Regions from separate parts of the Rhizobacter sp. LjRoot28 genome, predicted to be linked through region 2. Evidence: predicted binding sites of a transcription regulator. Region 2 holds the regulator's gene; each other region holds the start of a gene.
What was found. Region 2 encodes LexA, which represses DNA repair genes until DNA is damaged. Its sites were predicted from a motif close to ACTGTATNNNNATACAGT; they were not measured.
Positions count from the first base shown of each region.

Region 1: the regulator LexA is predicted to act here: its motif matches at 2,000-2,017, upstream of ACSQ2F_RS07810 (PA0069 family radical SAM protein).
Region 3: the regulator LexA is predicted to act here: its motif matches at 1,118-1,135, upstream of recA (recombinase RecA).
Region 4: the regulator LexA is predicted to act here: its motif matches at 1,246-1,263, upstream of dinB (DNA polymerase IV).

Region 1 covers NZ_CAXUQC020000001.1:1,648,711-1,652,372, forward strand. Annotated here, with positions in the region: gene rplI (50S ribosomal protein L9) at 1-194, shown strand, start outside; gene dnaB (replicative DNA helicase) at 342-1,772, shown strand; gene ACSQ2F_RS07810 (PA0069 family radical SAM protein) at 2,033-3,196, shown strand; gene ACSQ2F_RS07815 (ABC transporter substrate-binding protein) at 3,360-3,662, shown strand, end outside.
Region 2 covers NZ_CAXUQC020000001.1:2,546,320-2,549,981, reverse strand. Annotated here, with positions in the region: gene ACSQ2F_RS11625 (GDSL-type esterase/lipase family protein) at 1-788, opposite strand, end outside; gene ACSQ2F_RS11620 (helix-hairpin-helix domain-containing protein) at 1,099-1,401, opposite strand; gene lexA (transcriptional repressor LexA) at 1,406-2,083, opposite strand; gene ACSQ2F_RS11610 (asparaginase) at 2,157-3,098, shown strand; gene ACSQ2F_RS11605 (organic hydroperoxide resistance protein) at 3,144-3,569, opposite strand.
Region 3 covers NZ_CAXUQC020000001.1:4,634,905-4,638,566, forward strand. Annotated here, with positions in the region: gene ACSQ2F_RS21240 (sensor histidine kinase) at 1-114, opposite strand, end outside; gene ACSQ2F_RS21245 (response regulator) at 224-895, opposite strand; gene recA (recombinase RecA) at 1,174-2,283, shown strand; gene ACSQ2F_RS21255 (regulatory protein RecX) at 2,428-2,997, shown strand; gene sucC (ADP-forming succinate--CoA ligase subunit beta) at 3,315-3,662, shown strand, end outside.
Region 4 covers NZ_CAXUQC020000001.1:2,908,650-2,912,311, forward strand. Annotated here, with positions in the region: gene ACSQ2F_RS13300 (GNAT family acetyltransferase) at 1-318, opposite strand, end outside; gene ACSQ2F_RS13305 (hypothetical protein) at 343-612, opposite strand; gene ACSQ2F_RS13310 (DUF488 domain-containing protein) at 729-1,133, opposite strand; gene dinB (DNA polymerase IV) at 1,328-2,623, shown strand; gene ACSQ2F_RS13320 (alpha-hydroxy acid oxidase) at 2,614-3,662, shown strand, end outside.

The DNA of each region.
Region 1 (3,662 bases), 900 kb from region 2:
GTCGCCTGTTCGGTTCGGTCACGAACCAGGACATCGCCGAAGCGCTCACCCGCATCGACTTCAAGGTCGCCAAGGCTCAGGTTCGCCTGCCGAACGGCCCGCTGAAGACGGTCGGCGAGCACCTGGTGACGGTGGCTCCGCACACCGACGTGGTCGTCGAGGTGAAGGTGGTGGTCGTCGGCGAAACCGACTGATCACACTCAGCGCTCGAACGAGAAGGGCCGGCACTGCCGGCCCTTTTTCCGTTTGGGCGCCGCCTTCGCGGATTTCCACCGGATGCCCCCCGCTCGTCCACAGCCTTACCCACAGGCGGCCGCTCAGGCCGCCCGTATGATTTGACGATGTCTGCAGTCTTCACCACCACCACCTTCGTACCGCCCGGCGCTTCGGGCCATGATGATGAAGTCGCCCGCCTGCGGGTGCCACCTCATTCCGTCGAGGCGGAGCAGGCGGTGTTGGCGGGCCTGCTGCTCGACAACAGCGCCTGGGACCGTGCCGGCGACCTGCTGAAGGACACCGACTTCTACCGCGCCGAACACCGGCTCATCTACGGGGCGCTCGGCGGCCTGATGAACGCCGGCAAGCCGGCGGACGTGATCACCGTGTTCGAGCACCTGCAGATGCAGGGCAAGGCCGAGGAATGCGGCGGCCTGGTGTACCTCAATGCGCTGGCGCAGAGCGTGCCGAGCGCGGCGAACCTGCGACGCTATGCCGAGATCGTCCGTGAACGATCGGTGCTGCGCAAGCTGGTTGCCACCAGCGACGAGATCGCCACCGCCGCACTCAACCCGCAGGGGCGCAACGTCTCGGAGATCCTGGACGAGGCCGAAAGCAAGATCTTCAAGATCGGCGAAGAAGGCTCGCGCTCGCGTGAGGGCTTCCTCAGCATGGACCAGTTGGTGGTGCAGCTGATCGACCGGGTGAATGAACTTCACGAGAACGGTGCGGAAGACGTGACCGGCGTGCGAACCGGCTTCTACGATCTCGACCGCATGACCTCGGGCCTCCAGCCGGGCGACTTGATCATCCTCGCGGCGCGCCCGTCCATGGGCAAGACCGCCTTTGCGCTCAACATCGGCGAGTACGTCGCAGTGAACGAAGGCCTGCCGGTCGTGGTGTTCTCGATGGAAATGGGCGCCGCCCAGCTGGCGCTGCGGATGGTCGGCTCGCTCGGCCGCATCGACCAGGGCCACCTGCGCACCGGCGCGCTGCGCGACGACGAATGGGGCCGCCTGTCCGAGGCGGTCGAGAAGCTCGGCAAGGTCAGCATGTTCATCGACGAAGGTTCGGCCCTCAGCCCGAGCGAGCTGCGCGCCCGGGCACGTCGGCAGGCGCGTCAATGCGGTCAGCTCGGCCTGATCGTCATCGACTACCTGCAGCTGATGAGCGGCAGCGGCGGCAACGAGGAAAACCGGGCCACCGTGATCGGCGAAATCTCGCGGGGCCTGAAGTCGCTGGCGAAGGAACTGAAGTGCCCGGTCATCGCGCTGTCGCAGCTGAACCGAAGCGTCGAGACCCGCACCGACAAGCGCCCCATGATGAGCGACTTGCGCGAGTCCGGCGCCATCGAGCAGGACGCCGACGTGATCATGTTCATCTACCGCGACGACTACTACAACCGCGAGACGAGCAAGGAGCCCGGGGTCGCCGAGATCATCATCGCCAAGCAGCGTAACGGCCCGGTGGGCACCTGCAAGCTCGCCTTCCTGAAGCCGCTGACCAAGTTCGACAACCTTGCCCCGGGCTACGCCTCGGGTGGCGACGAGTACTGAGCGCGCAGAGCGCCGACCCCCATCGACATGAAGCTGGCCGGCGCGTCGGTGCGGCTGAACGGACCTGTCGCGGCTGTGCGGCCTGCTTGGTGAAGCCGATCGACACGGCTGAACCTGGCGCCCGTGGCCGTGAAGAGCGTCTCGGCCTCCACCTTCGCGCATGTTGCTCCAGCAACCCGAAGTGGTCGCGTGCAGGGCAGGGCCCCACGCTCCCGTTGGTTGGGTGTACTGTATATAATTACAGTATGCGAGCCCCTTTCATGCCGAAGCCCTCGGGCGCCACCGGTGCGCCGGACGATGCCGGCTGTGGCGACCCGATCCCCGTTGCCGAAGTGCGCATCGCGCCGCCCCTCAAGGGACGCGGCACGGCTTGGGACCTTCCGCACCGTTTCACTCGCCTGCAGCACGAGACCTTCGACGACGGCTGGGGCAGCCTCGACCAGGAGGCCGCTGAAGAGCGGCTTCCGCCGGCGACCGAGGTCATCGAGGAACACGTCAAGTCGATCATCACCGCGAACGACTCGCCCGACATCTCGTTCGACCTCTCCATCAACCCCTACCGAGGCTGTGAGCACGGCTGCATCTACTGCTTCGCACGGCCGACCCACAGCTACCTGAACCTGTCGCCCGGCCTCGACTTCGAGACCCGCATCGTGGCCAAGGTCAATGCCGCCGAGCGGTTGCGCGAGGCCCTGGCCCGCCCGCGTTACGAACCCAAGGTCATCAACATCGGCTCGGCCACCGATGCCTACCAGCCGGTCGAGCGTCGGCTGGGCCTGACGCGGGCCATCATCGAGGTGCTCAGCGCCAGCCAGCACCCGTTCTCGGTGATCACCAAGTCGTCCGGCGTCGAGCGCGACATCGACCTCATCGCTCCCATGGCGCAAGCCGGCATGGCGGTCGCGTACGTGTCCGTCACCTCGCTCGACCCGGCCCTGTCACGCATCCTGGAGCCGCGCGCGGCCTCGCCACAGCGTCGCCTGAAAACCATCGAGGCCCTGGCCCGGGCCGGCATTCCGGTCGGCGTGAGTGTCTCGCCGCTGATCCCGTTCATCAACGAGCCCGAGCTGGAGCGGGTGCTGGAGGCTGCCGCCGCTGCCGGAGCGACGAGTGCCTTCTCGGTGGTGCTGCGCCTGCCCTGGGAAGTGAACCCGCTGTTCCAGCAATGGCTGGACACCCACTTCCCCGACCGTGCCGCTCGGGTGATGGCGCGCGTGCGGGAGATGCGCGGTGGCAAGGACTACGATGCCCGCTTCGGCTCGCGCATGAGCGGGCAGGGCGTCTGGGCCGATCTGATGCGCCAGCGTCTCCAGAAGGCGTCCGCCCGCCTCGGCCTCGACCGGCGTGACCGGTCCGCGCTGGATGTCTCGCGGTTCATCCGCCCCGCCGGCCGTCTTGCTTCCAGCCAGCGCGAACTCTTTTGAGGCGGCGGACGGGGGCAGGGCGTCGCTCGCTTCCACGACGAGCGCAGGACTGCCATCACCTCGGCGACACCTTGGTGCCCGCGCGACGCCCCGGGTCCCCCCTGAGTGCGGGGGCGTGTCCGTTCCCCCTAGGATCACGGCCCCTTCACCCTGATCTGACGCGATGCCCGCAAGCCTTCTTCGACGTCGAACCCTGAATTCAATCGGTGCGCTGGCTGCGGCACTGGCGATGCTGGCCTCGGGCGCGCCTGCCCGGGCCGCAAGCGAGATCGTTCTCGGCCAGGCGGTGCCGCTGAGCGGCGTGATTGCCGCCACCGGGGCCGAATACGTGGCCGGGGCCCAGGCCTACTTCGCGCAAGTGAACGCCAAGGGGGGAGTGAACGGGCACCGCATCCGCGTGGTGGTGAAGGACGATGGCTACAAGCCGGACGAGACGCTTCGCGTGACGCGCGAGTTGCTGCAGAAC
Region 2 (3,662 bases):
CCGTCGGGCACCACGGTCCGCAGGGCTTCGTGGAAGCGCTCGTACCCCTTGGCATTGAGGTGCAGGCGGTCCTTGCCGAAGTAGGTCGCCTCCGGGCTGCCATCTGCCGCGGTGAACCAGGGTTGCAGGTCCAGCAGGGTGACGTTCGGCCTGGCGGCGGCAATGCGGCGAATGTGGCCGTTGAGGGCGTCGAAGTCGCCCGGTTTCACGGGCGCGGCCGGGTTGGCGCGCGGTGTGAGGGTGCACAGAACGACGGGCAGCTTGGGATCCTGCGCGGCTGCTGCATCCAGCACGCGCTCGATGTTGCGGGCGGTCTGCCGCGGGTCCTGGTGCGCGCTGAGGTCGTTGCCGCCGATCAGGAGCACGATGCGGCTCGGCTTCAGGTCGAGCACATCCTCCTGGAATCGGAACACCAGGCCGCGACTGGTGTCGCCGCCCACGCCGCGGTTGGCCACGACGGCGGGCGCCAGATCCTGTTCGGCGGATTTCCAGCCTCCAAGCAGGGAGTCGCCGGCAAGCACCAGCGCGCCCTGCTTGCGTTCCCGCTCTTTCCAGAACCGCTTGCGGTCTTCTGTCATCCAGCCGAATACCCGGATGGCCCCTTCGCCCGGCCAGGCCTTGGCGTCGGCCGGGTAGGGCGTCGGCGCATCGGCTGCGAGCGTCGGTGTGGCAGAGCCGGCCAATACGACCAGAAAAAATGCGATGAGTGTCGGTACAAATGGCCGCATAAGATGAGGTTGCTGGATGTTTCGAAGAATTGGCGGAAACCCTAGCAAGACCGCTGCCAAGACGCCCGGGATGAGACCGCGTGCCCCGCACCTCGCCGGGGCCGTCGCAGGGATCAGCGGCAGGTGGCCCTCTCGGCAAACCGGTGCGCTGCGGCGCATGCCGAGGGATCGGCGCACGTCAGTTGCGCTCAGGCCGCAAGCGAATCGGTTGTGGACAAACGGGTTCGTCATGTGCCCGCCGCGCGTGTGCCGGTTCCGGACTCACGCGCCGCGGACTTTGAAGCCGACTGACAAGCAGCCGGGCCGGTGCGGGGAGTGTCGCGGGCAGCGCCCAGCGTGCAGCCGCCCGGGATGCCGTGGCTGCGCGCGCTCAGAGCGAGCCGAACGCCGCCTTGCGCCGGGCGGTGTACGCCCACCACGGTGCGGGCGCCGCGCCGGCCATGAAATCGGTGGCCGCCATGAAGGTGTCGAGGACGCAAGGGTCCTGGCGATGCCCGGTGACTTGGCACAGTTCGCGGTACAGGGCGTAGGCATCCTTGCCCCGCAGCTCGCGGGGATGCTGGATGCCGAGGCGGCGCAAGGCGTCGGCCAGTGCAGGCCCGATGTTGGGCAACTGTTCCAGGCGCTCGCAGTGGTCTGGCGAGTGCGCCTTCGGGGCCTTGATCGCCGCCATGGCGCTACATGAACGCCGAGTTGCGAATGAGGCCGACCGCCAGTCCTTCGAGTTCGAAGTCGGTCGCGTCGGGCGGGACCACGATGGGCTCGAACTCCGGGTTCTCCGGGAGGAGTTCGATTCCGCCGCGGGTGCGCTTGAAACGCTTCACGGTGACGTCGTCGCCCAGCCGGGCCACGACGATCTGGCCGTTCTTCGCTTCCTTGGTTTTCTGGACCGCGAGCAAGTCGCCGTCGAGGATGCCGGCGTCGCGCATGCTCATGCCGCGCACCTTGAGGAGGTAGTCGGGCCGGCGCGAGAACATGCTGGCTTCCATGAGGAAGGTCTGGTCGATGTGTTGCTCGGCCAGGATGGGGCTGCCGGCAGCGACCCGACCCACCAGCGGGAGCGACAGCTGCGCGAGGCTCGGCAGGGGCAGGGTGTACTGGCGGCCCCGCGTGTCATTGAGGGCGCGCAGTGTGTCAGACTTCAAGCGGATGCCGCGCGAGGTGCCCCCGACGAGCTCGATCATGCCCTTGCGCGCCAGCGCCTGCAGATGCTCCTCGGCCGCGTTGGCGGACCGAAAGCCGAGCTCGGCGGCGATCTCGGCGCGGGTCGGAGGGGCGCCGGTGCGCTCGATGGCGCTCTGCACCAGATCGAGAATCTGCTGCTGGCGGTCGGTGAGTTTCGGGACGTCTTGCATGGCCATCCTTGTGGTGTTCTTCGGCAGCTGAACGTTCATCCAGTGGCTGTATTTTTATCCAGCTGAATCAAAAATGCAAAACGTCAATTCGACCGTGGTGGTGCTCGGCACCGGCGGCACCATCGCGGGGACGAGCCCGCCCGGTGCCGACGAGCGTAATTACCGGGCGGCGCAGCTCTCGGTGGCCGCGCTGCTGGAGGCCGTGCCGGGGCTGCCGGCCGGCCTCGTGTGCGAGCAGGTCGCCCAGGTCGACAGCAAGGACATGGGCCACGCCGTGTGGTTGCAGCTGGCGCAGCGGGTCTCGGTTCACCTGGCGTCCTCTCAGGTCGGCGGCGTGGTGGTGACCCACGGGACCGACACGCTCGAGGAAACGGCCTTCTTCCTGCAACGCGTGCTGGCCCCGGCCAAACCGGTGGTGTTCACCGCCGCCATGCGCCCGGCCACGGCGGCCGAGCCGGACGGGCCCGGCAACCTGCGGGACGCGGTGGCATTGGCGGCCGATGCGAGTGCGCACGGCGTGCTCGTCGTCATGGGCGGCGTGGTGTTCGGGCCGCGTGACGTGCGCAAGGCTCACCCGACGCGCCTCGATGCCTTCTCGAGCGGCTCGGCCGGGCCGCTCGGGCAGTTGCGGGACGGGAAGGTGTCGTGGCGGCGCGAGGTGCCCCGGGAGGTGGCCCTCGGTCTCGACTGGCTGCCGGCGAACCCGTCCGACTGGCCGCGTGTCGACCTGGTGGTGAGCCATGCCGGCGTGGACGGCGCCCTGGTGGATGCGCTGTGCGGGATCGGCACGCGCGGCATCGTGGCAGTGGGCACCGGCAATGGCACGCTGCACGAGGCGCTGGAGGCTGCCCTGCTCAGGGCGCAGTCGAAGGGGGTGGCGGTACGCCGGGCGACCCGCTGCCGGGACGGCGCGATGGTGCCTCGATCGAGCGACCCGTTTCCTGACGTGGGCGATCTCACGCCGGCCAAGGCGCGCATCGAGCTCATGCTGGAGCTGATGCGGTCGACCGGGTGAGCAGGGCGTTGCTGGCGGCCCCGATGAGGGAGCCGCCGGAGACGATCAGACGACCGTCAGCGTGACGTCGATGTTGCCGCGGGTGGCGTTCGAGTACGGGCACACCTGGTGGGCGGCTTGCACGATCTGCTCGGCGACGGCGCGCTCGACGCCGGGGATGGACACCTTCAAGGCAGCCTGGATGCTGAAGCCGGCCGGAATCGGGCCGATGCCCACGTCCGCGGTGATCGACGTCTCGGCCGGGAGGGCGATCTTCATCTTGCCGGCGACGACCTTCATCGCGCCGATGAAGCAGGCCGAATAGCCCGCTGCGAACAACTGCTCAGGGTTGGTCCCCACGGCGCCATTGCCGCCCAGTTCCTTGGGCGTGGTCAGCTTCACGTCGAGCACGCCGTCGGACGAACGTGACGTGCCTTCACGGCCGCCGGTGGAGGTGGCGGTGGCGGTGTACAGGACTTTTTCGAGGCTCATGGTCGTTCCTTTGAGAGGGGCAGCAGGGCCGAGTCGACAGGCTCGGCAGCGTCCGGCATGTCGAACGCATGGGCGGACTTTATCAAATCGAAT
Region 3 (3,662 bases), 2.1 Mb from region 2:
CAGCCGCGCCTTGTCGCCCAGTTCGCGGTCGAAGGGCTTGTTGGCGATGCCTTGCGCCACGAGCCAGGTCAGCACCACGCTCATCGGCCACAGCAGCAACAGTGGCGCCAGCATCCAGTCGAGGATCTCGCCGAACAGCGACCGCTGCTCTCTCGGGAATCCGGGCTGCCCGGCCACGGGGGCGACCGCACTGCGCGGCTTCAGCCGCCGCAGGCGAAAGAGGTCAAGCCGCAATCTTTTCCAGGCAGTAGCCCAGCCCCCGCACGGTGGCGATGCGCACCGGGCCGTGCTCGATCTTCTTGCGCAGCCGGTGGATGTAGACCTCGATCGCGTTGTTGCTCACTTCCTCGCCCCACTCGCACAGGCGCTCGACGAGCTGGTCCTTGCTGACCAGCCGGCCGGCGCGCTGCAGCAGCACCTCGAGCAGGCTGAGCTCGCGCGCCGAGAGGTCGATCATCTGGTCGTTGAAGTAGGCGACGCGGCCGGTGGTGTCGAAACTGAGGGGGCCGTGCTTGAGCACGTTGGACGCGGTACCGAGGCCTCGGCGGGTGAGGGCGCGCACACGGGCTTCCAGTTCCTGCAGCGAGAACGGCTTGGCCATGTAGTCGTCGGCACCCAGGTCCAGTCCCTTCACCCGTTGCTCGACGCTGTCGCCGGCCGTCAGGATCAGTACCGGCACGCTGGCGCCGCGGGCGCGCAGCTTGCGCAGCACTTCGAGGCCGTGCAGGCGCGGCAGGCCGAGGTCGAGGATGACGAGGTCGAACTCGTGGGAGGCGAGGGCGGCATCCGCCTCGCTGCCGCTGGCGACGTGGTCGACCGCATAGCCGCCGTTGCGCAAGGAGCGCAGCAGGCCATCGGCCAGCACCTGGTCGTCCTCGGCAATCAGAATGCGCATGGCGTGGGGTCCCCAATCGATCGGTGTCGCTGTAGTCGGTGTCGCTGCACTCGGTGTCGCCGTCTTCGGTGGCATGTGCGGCAGGCCAGCCCTCCCGGCGGGACGGGCCGGATGCGGGCAGCGGCATCCTGTCCCGAGGTCGTCGGGGCAGTTTCGCACGTCGACGCCCACCTGCCTTCGGGGCTACCCCTGGGGTGATCCCCTTTACCCCCTGTTGAAAAGACTGTACAAATAACCAGTCTTGTAGATAATCCGTGTCAATCTTCTGGAGACTGCTCATGGATGCCCCCGTCAAGCCCGCCACCCTCAACACCGAAAAGGCCAAGGCCCTGCAGGCTGCGCTCGCCCAGATCGAGAAGCAGTTCGGCAAGGGCACCATCATGCGCCTCGGCGAGGGTGAGGTCATTGACGACATCGAGGTCGTGTCCACCGGCTCGCTCGGCCTCGATGCCGCGCTGGGTGTCGGCGGCCTGCCCCGCGGCCGGGTGGTCGAGATCTACGGCCCCGAGTCCAGCGGCAAGACCACGCTCACCCTGCAGGTCATCGCCGAAATGCAGAAGCTGGGCGGCACCTGCGCCTTCATCGATGCCGAGCACGCCCTCGACGTGCAGTACGCCCAGAAGCTCGGCGTGAACCTGCAAGAGCTCCTCATCAGCCAGCCCGACACCGGCGAGCAGGCGCTCGAGATCGTCGACGCGCTGGTGCGCTCGGCCTCCGTCGACCTGGTCGTGGTCGACTCGGTGGCGGCCCTCACCCCCAAGGCCGAAATCGAAGGCGAAATGGGTGATGCCCTGCCCGGCCTGCAAGCCCGCCTGATGAGCCAGGCCCTGCGCAAGCTCACCGGCACCATCAAGAAGACCAACACCATGGTCATCTTCATCAACCAGATCCGGATGAAGATCGGCGTGATGTTCGGCTCGCCCGAAACCACCACCGGCGGCAATGCGCTCAAGTTCTACGCCTCGGTGCGCCTGGACATCCGCCGCATCGGCTCCATCAAGAAGGGTGAGGAGGTCATCGGCAACGAGACCAAGGTGAAGGTGGTCAAGAACAAGGTGTCACCGCCCTTCAAGACCGCCGAGTTCGACATCCTCTACGGCCAGGGCATCAGCCGCGAAGGCGAAGTGATCGACATGGGCGTCGAAGCCAAGGTGCTCGAGAAGTCCGGCTCCTGGTATGCCTACAACGGCGAGAAGATCGGCCAGGGCAAGGACAACGCCCGCGAGTTCCTGAAAGAGAACCCGGAATTGGCGGTCGAGATCGAGAACAAGGTCCGCGACGCCCTGGGCATTCCGCTTCTGCCCGTGGCCGAAGCTGCGGCCGCCGGGGCCGATGCGGCCAAGCCCGCCAAGAAGGCCAAGGCGCCGGCAAAGGATGCCGAGGAGTAAGGTCCGGCGCCGTGCTGCGGCCGCTGCCAACGCCAATGCCGCAGCGGCCGGAAGCCGGTCGCGCACGCGCCGAGCCTACGGCGTGGCGGGCGCCGCATCGGACCGCGGTTCATGAAGGCTCGCCCCTCCCTCAAGGCGCGCGGCGTGCAGCTGCTGGCCCAGCGCGAGCACAGTCGCACTGAGCTGCGCCGCAAGCTGTTGCGGCACGCGCGGGAAGATGAAGCCCGGGCGAAGCTTGCGGACATTGCCGCCAGCCCCGAGTCGCCCTCCCCGGCAGGGCACGACACAGACTCAGAAGCGGCTGCCGAGCCCGCCCCGGTGGCTCGAGGCGTCGGGTCGCCGCCGCCCGACAACGGCCCGGTGGCGCGGGTGCCTCCCGAAGCGGCGGTCGAGGCGGCCCTGGACTGGCTCGAATCCCGGCACTACCTCGACACGACCCGCTTCATCGAAAGCCGGGTGCACGCGCGCGCTTCCCGCTATGGCAACCTGCGCATCCGCCAGGAGTTGGCCCAGCATGGCTTGAGCCTGTCGCGGCAAGAGGGGGACGCGCTGAAGGCGTCGGAGCTTGATCGGGCCCGCGAGGTGTGGCGTCGCAAATTCGGCGAGCCGGCCCCTGATGCTGCCGGCCGGGCCCGTCAGATGCGGTTTCTTGCCGGGCGCGGGTTCTCTCCCTCGGTCATCCGGCAGGTCGTCCAAGGGGACGACGACACCTGAGAACGACGATAGACCTCGTTGCGACGTGGGTTCTACGTAGTCCGTGCGTCCTTTTGGTGCAGTGCAAGATGCTATATTCCTCCGGCTTTTCCCCGTGGTTCCGCTTGCTTTCGCCAGATGGCAGGCCTCACCTTCGAAGCCATCCCGATGGTCCTGTCTTTCGATGCCGTCCCATGCGTGCAACACGTCGCTGCCAACCCCTCGCGGGAGAGCGCACGCGGCCGCTGGACCGGCGTGCAGAGAGTCCTGCCTGAAGGCGCCCGGGGCCTCGCGATCATCCCCACCCGTTTTCCCGAACCCGAGCAAGAGAGTCAGCGATGAAAATCCATGAATACCAAGGCAAGGAAATCCTGCGCCAAGCCGGCGTGCCCGTGCCGCGGGGCTATCCCGCGTTCAGCGTGCAGGAAGCCCTGGACGCCGCCCAGAAGCTGGGCGGCCCGGTGTGGGTGGTGAAGGCCCAGATCCACGCGGGTGGCCGCGGCAAGGGCGGCGGCGTGAAGCTCGCGCGCTCGATCGACGAGGTCAAGCAGCTGTCGAGCGAGATCCTCGGCATGCAGCTCAAGACGCACCAGACCGGCCCTGAAGGCCAGAAGGTGCGCCGCCTCCTGATCGAAGAAGGCGCCGACATCAAGAAGGAATACTACGTTGCCGCGGTCACCGACCGC
Region 4 (3,662 bases), 360 kb from region 2:
GTTCAGCTTGGGGCAACCTCGCTCGATGAGCAACGTTTCCAGGCGCCGCATGATGGCCTCGCCCAGCCCTTGCCGCTGGCATGCCGGCTCCACCGCGAGGTAGTTCACCCAACCGCGGTGGCCGTCGTAGCCGCCCATGGCGGTGGCCACGACGCGCTCTTGCAGCGTCCCCACGATGAACAGTTCGGGTTGCACGGTGAGCTTGCGCCCGATGTCCTTGCGCGGATCGTTCCACGGGCGGGTGAGGCCGCAGGCCTCCCAGAGGGCCAGCACGGGCTCCAGGTCATCGTCAGCATAGGGGCGCAGTTCGAAGGTCATGAGGGGCGATCTCGAGAAGCCGGCTCAGCAGGCCAGGGAGTCGGTGAAGCGCGCGTCGGGTGGCACGATCAACGCCAAGGAGAGGACGTCTGCATGAAAGACCGTTCCATTGGCGAATCGCAGTTCAAGGGAGGCGGGGCCGTGGCACTGGAAGTCGAGCGGCAATGCTTGCAGCCCGTGCCCGCCGTACCGCAGGCAGCCCGACACCAGCCGACCGACGCACCCACAGTCAGGCCCGGGCCACGGCCCTCCGCTGGCCACGAGTCCGAGCCCGGCAAGGTGGCGGAACGCCATGCCCAGACCGCCTTCGCGCGGACCGCTGACCTGCGCCGCGGCAAAGCGCACGTGAAGCTGATCGCCCGCCAGCCGAACCGCTGCGACCTCGGAATCCGCGAACTCGAAGGCGGGGGTCAGGAGGGCTCCCCAGCGGGTGGCAATGCGGCCCCGCGTTCGCCCAGCAGTTCGCGCAGCACCGAGCGGTGGCAGCGCGTCTCCACCTCGCAGTAGCAACCCACGGAGAAGTTCGCACGGTGCGACAAGGCGGCCAGCAGGGTCAGGGTGCGGTCGTTCTCGGGCTGGTTCATTTCGGCACGGTATCGGCGGACGAAAGCGGCCCAGGCCGCATCCGATTCAGCGCCGAGCGCGAGCTTGACCGTGTCCGCGGACGGCGCAAGGTTCGGGTACCAGACGTCGAACCAGTCTTCGCTCGCGAAGCTCGTCTTGGGCACACCACGCGGCGGCCGTCGCACCGTGCCGATGCGCAAGCCTTCGTCGGGCAACCGCGGGCCGCCCAGCCTCACCACTCGAACAACCAAGTTGACCTCCCCGACCAGACCGCCTCTGAAGGCCGCAGGCTACCGCGCCTGCGCGCCGGACGCACTCCCCTGAACGGCTGACACGATTGCCAGCGCCGGCCGGCTCGCCGATACTGTACGAAAATACAGCCGCATCGCGCAACCGGCCGCTCTGCCAAACAGCCAACGGCTTGCGCCCACCCGTCCGCCTTCCCGTGAATTCGCCCCCACCGCGTTTCATCGCCCACCTCGACATGGATGCCTTCTATGCATCGGTCGAGCTGCTGCGATACCCCGAGTTGCGCGGGCAGCCGGTCGTGATCGGCGGCGGGCGCGACCAGGCGCCGGTCCTGCAGCCCGACGGCACGCGGCGCTTCGCCAGGCTGCGCCACTACGCCGGCCGAGGCGTCGTCACCACGTCCACCTACGAGGCCCGGGCGCTGGGGGTGCATTCGGCGATGGGCATGATGAAGGCCGCACAGCTGGCACCCGACGCCATCCTGCTGCCGGTCGACTTCGACGAGTACCGCAAGTACTCGCGCTTGTTCAAGGCAGCCGTGCGCGCCATCGCGACCCAGGTCGAGGACCGGGGCATCGACGAGATCTACATCGACCTGACCGACCTCCCCGGTGTCGCAGACGACCGGGGCGAAGCGGCCGGCCGGGCCCTCAAGCAGGCGGTCCTGGACGCCACCGGCCTCACCTGTTCGGTGGGCATCACGCCGAACAAGCTGCTGTCCAAGATCGCCTCCGAGCTCGACAAGCCGAACGGCCTCACCCTGCTCAGCGCCGCCGAGGTGCCCGAGCGCATCTGGCCGATGGCGGCGCGCAAGGTCAACGGCATCGGACCCAAGGCGAGCGAAAAGCTCGCCGGCCTCGGTCTCCACACCATCGGTGACCTCGCCCGTGCGGACCCGGCCTTCCTGATCGAGCACTTCGGTCGCAGCTACGGCCATTGGCTGCACACCGCCTCGCACGGCATCGACGACCGGCCGGTGGTCCTCTTCAGCGAGCCGCGCTCCATCAGCCGCGAAACCACGTTCGAGCGCGACCTGCACGCCGTGCGCGACCGGCCACGCCTGACCGAGCTGTTCACCACGCTGTGCGTCAAGCTCGCCGGTGACCTGCAACGCAAGGGCTATGCCGCCAAGACCATCGGCCTGAAGCTGCGCTTCGATGACTTTCGCATCGTCACCCGCGACATCACGCTGCCCGCGCACACCTGCGACGCCCGCAGCATCCGGCGCGCCGCGGGCGAATGCCTGAAGCGCGTGGACCTGTCGCGTCGCATGCGGCTGCTCGGCGTGCGAGCCGGCAACCTGGCTCGCCTGGCGGACCTGCCGCCCGAGGGCACCCCGCCCCCCGCACGGGAGCCGGAGGTGCCCTACGCGGCATCGCTGCCCCTCTTCGACGAACCCGGACCCGGCCCGCTACGGGTCGCCCCTGCTGCGGACTCCGCTCCGGCTGTCGTAGAGTGGCAAGCTCTTCCCGAAGGACCACCATGCCCGTGATCACGAACATCGAAGACCTGCGAGTGCTCGCTCGCAAGCGGGTGCCGCGGATGTTCTACGACTACGCCGACTCGGGTTCGTGGACCGAGAGCACCTACCGCGCCAACGAGGCCGACTTCCAGGCCATCAAGCTGCGTCAGCGAGTGGCGGTCAACATGGAGAACCGCAGCCTGCGGACCACCATGGTGGGCCAAGACGTGGCCATGCCGGTGGCGCTCGCACCCACCGGCCTCACCGGCATGCAGCACGCCGACGGCGAGATCCTCGCGGCCCGGGCGGCCGAGCGCTTCGGTGTCCCGTTCACCTTGTCGACCATGAGCATCTGCTCCATCGAGGACATCGCCGCGCGCACCCACCGGCCGTTCTGGCTGCAGGTCTACGTGATGCGCGACCGCGCCTTCGTCGAACGGCTCATCGACCGTGCCAAGGCGGCCAGGTGCAGCGCCCTCATGCTGACGCTCGACCTGCAGATCCTCGGGCAGCGCCACAAGGACATCAAGAACGGCCTGTCGGCGCCGCCCAAGCCGACGCTTGCCAACCTGATCAACCTCGCCACCAAGCCGCGCTGGTGCTGGAACATGCTGCAGACACCGCGTCGCGGTTTCGGCAACATCGTGGGTCATGCCAGTGGCGTGGGCGACCTGTCGTCGCTGAGCGCCTGGACGGCCGAACAGTTCGACCCCGCCCTCAGCTGGTCCGATGTGGAATGGATCAAGCAGCGCTGGGGCGGCAAGCTCATCCTGAAGGGCATCATGGACGAGGAGGACGCGCGCCTGGCGGTTGCCAGTGGTGCGGATGCGCTGATCGTCTCCAACCACGGCGGCCGGCAGCTCGATGGCGCGCCGTCGTCCATCGCGGCGCTGCCGGGCATCGTCGATGCCGTGGGGTCGCAGATCGAAGTCTGGATGGACGGCGGGGTGCGTTCGGGGCAGGACGTGCTCAAGGCGGTGGCCCTGGGCGCGCGCGGCACGCTCATCGGGCGGCCGTTCCTCTATGGGCTGGGCGCCATGGGCGAGGCCGGCGTCACGCGGTGCCTCGA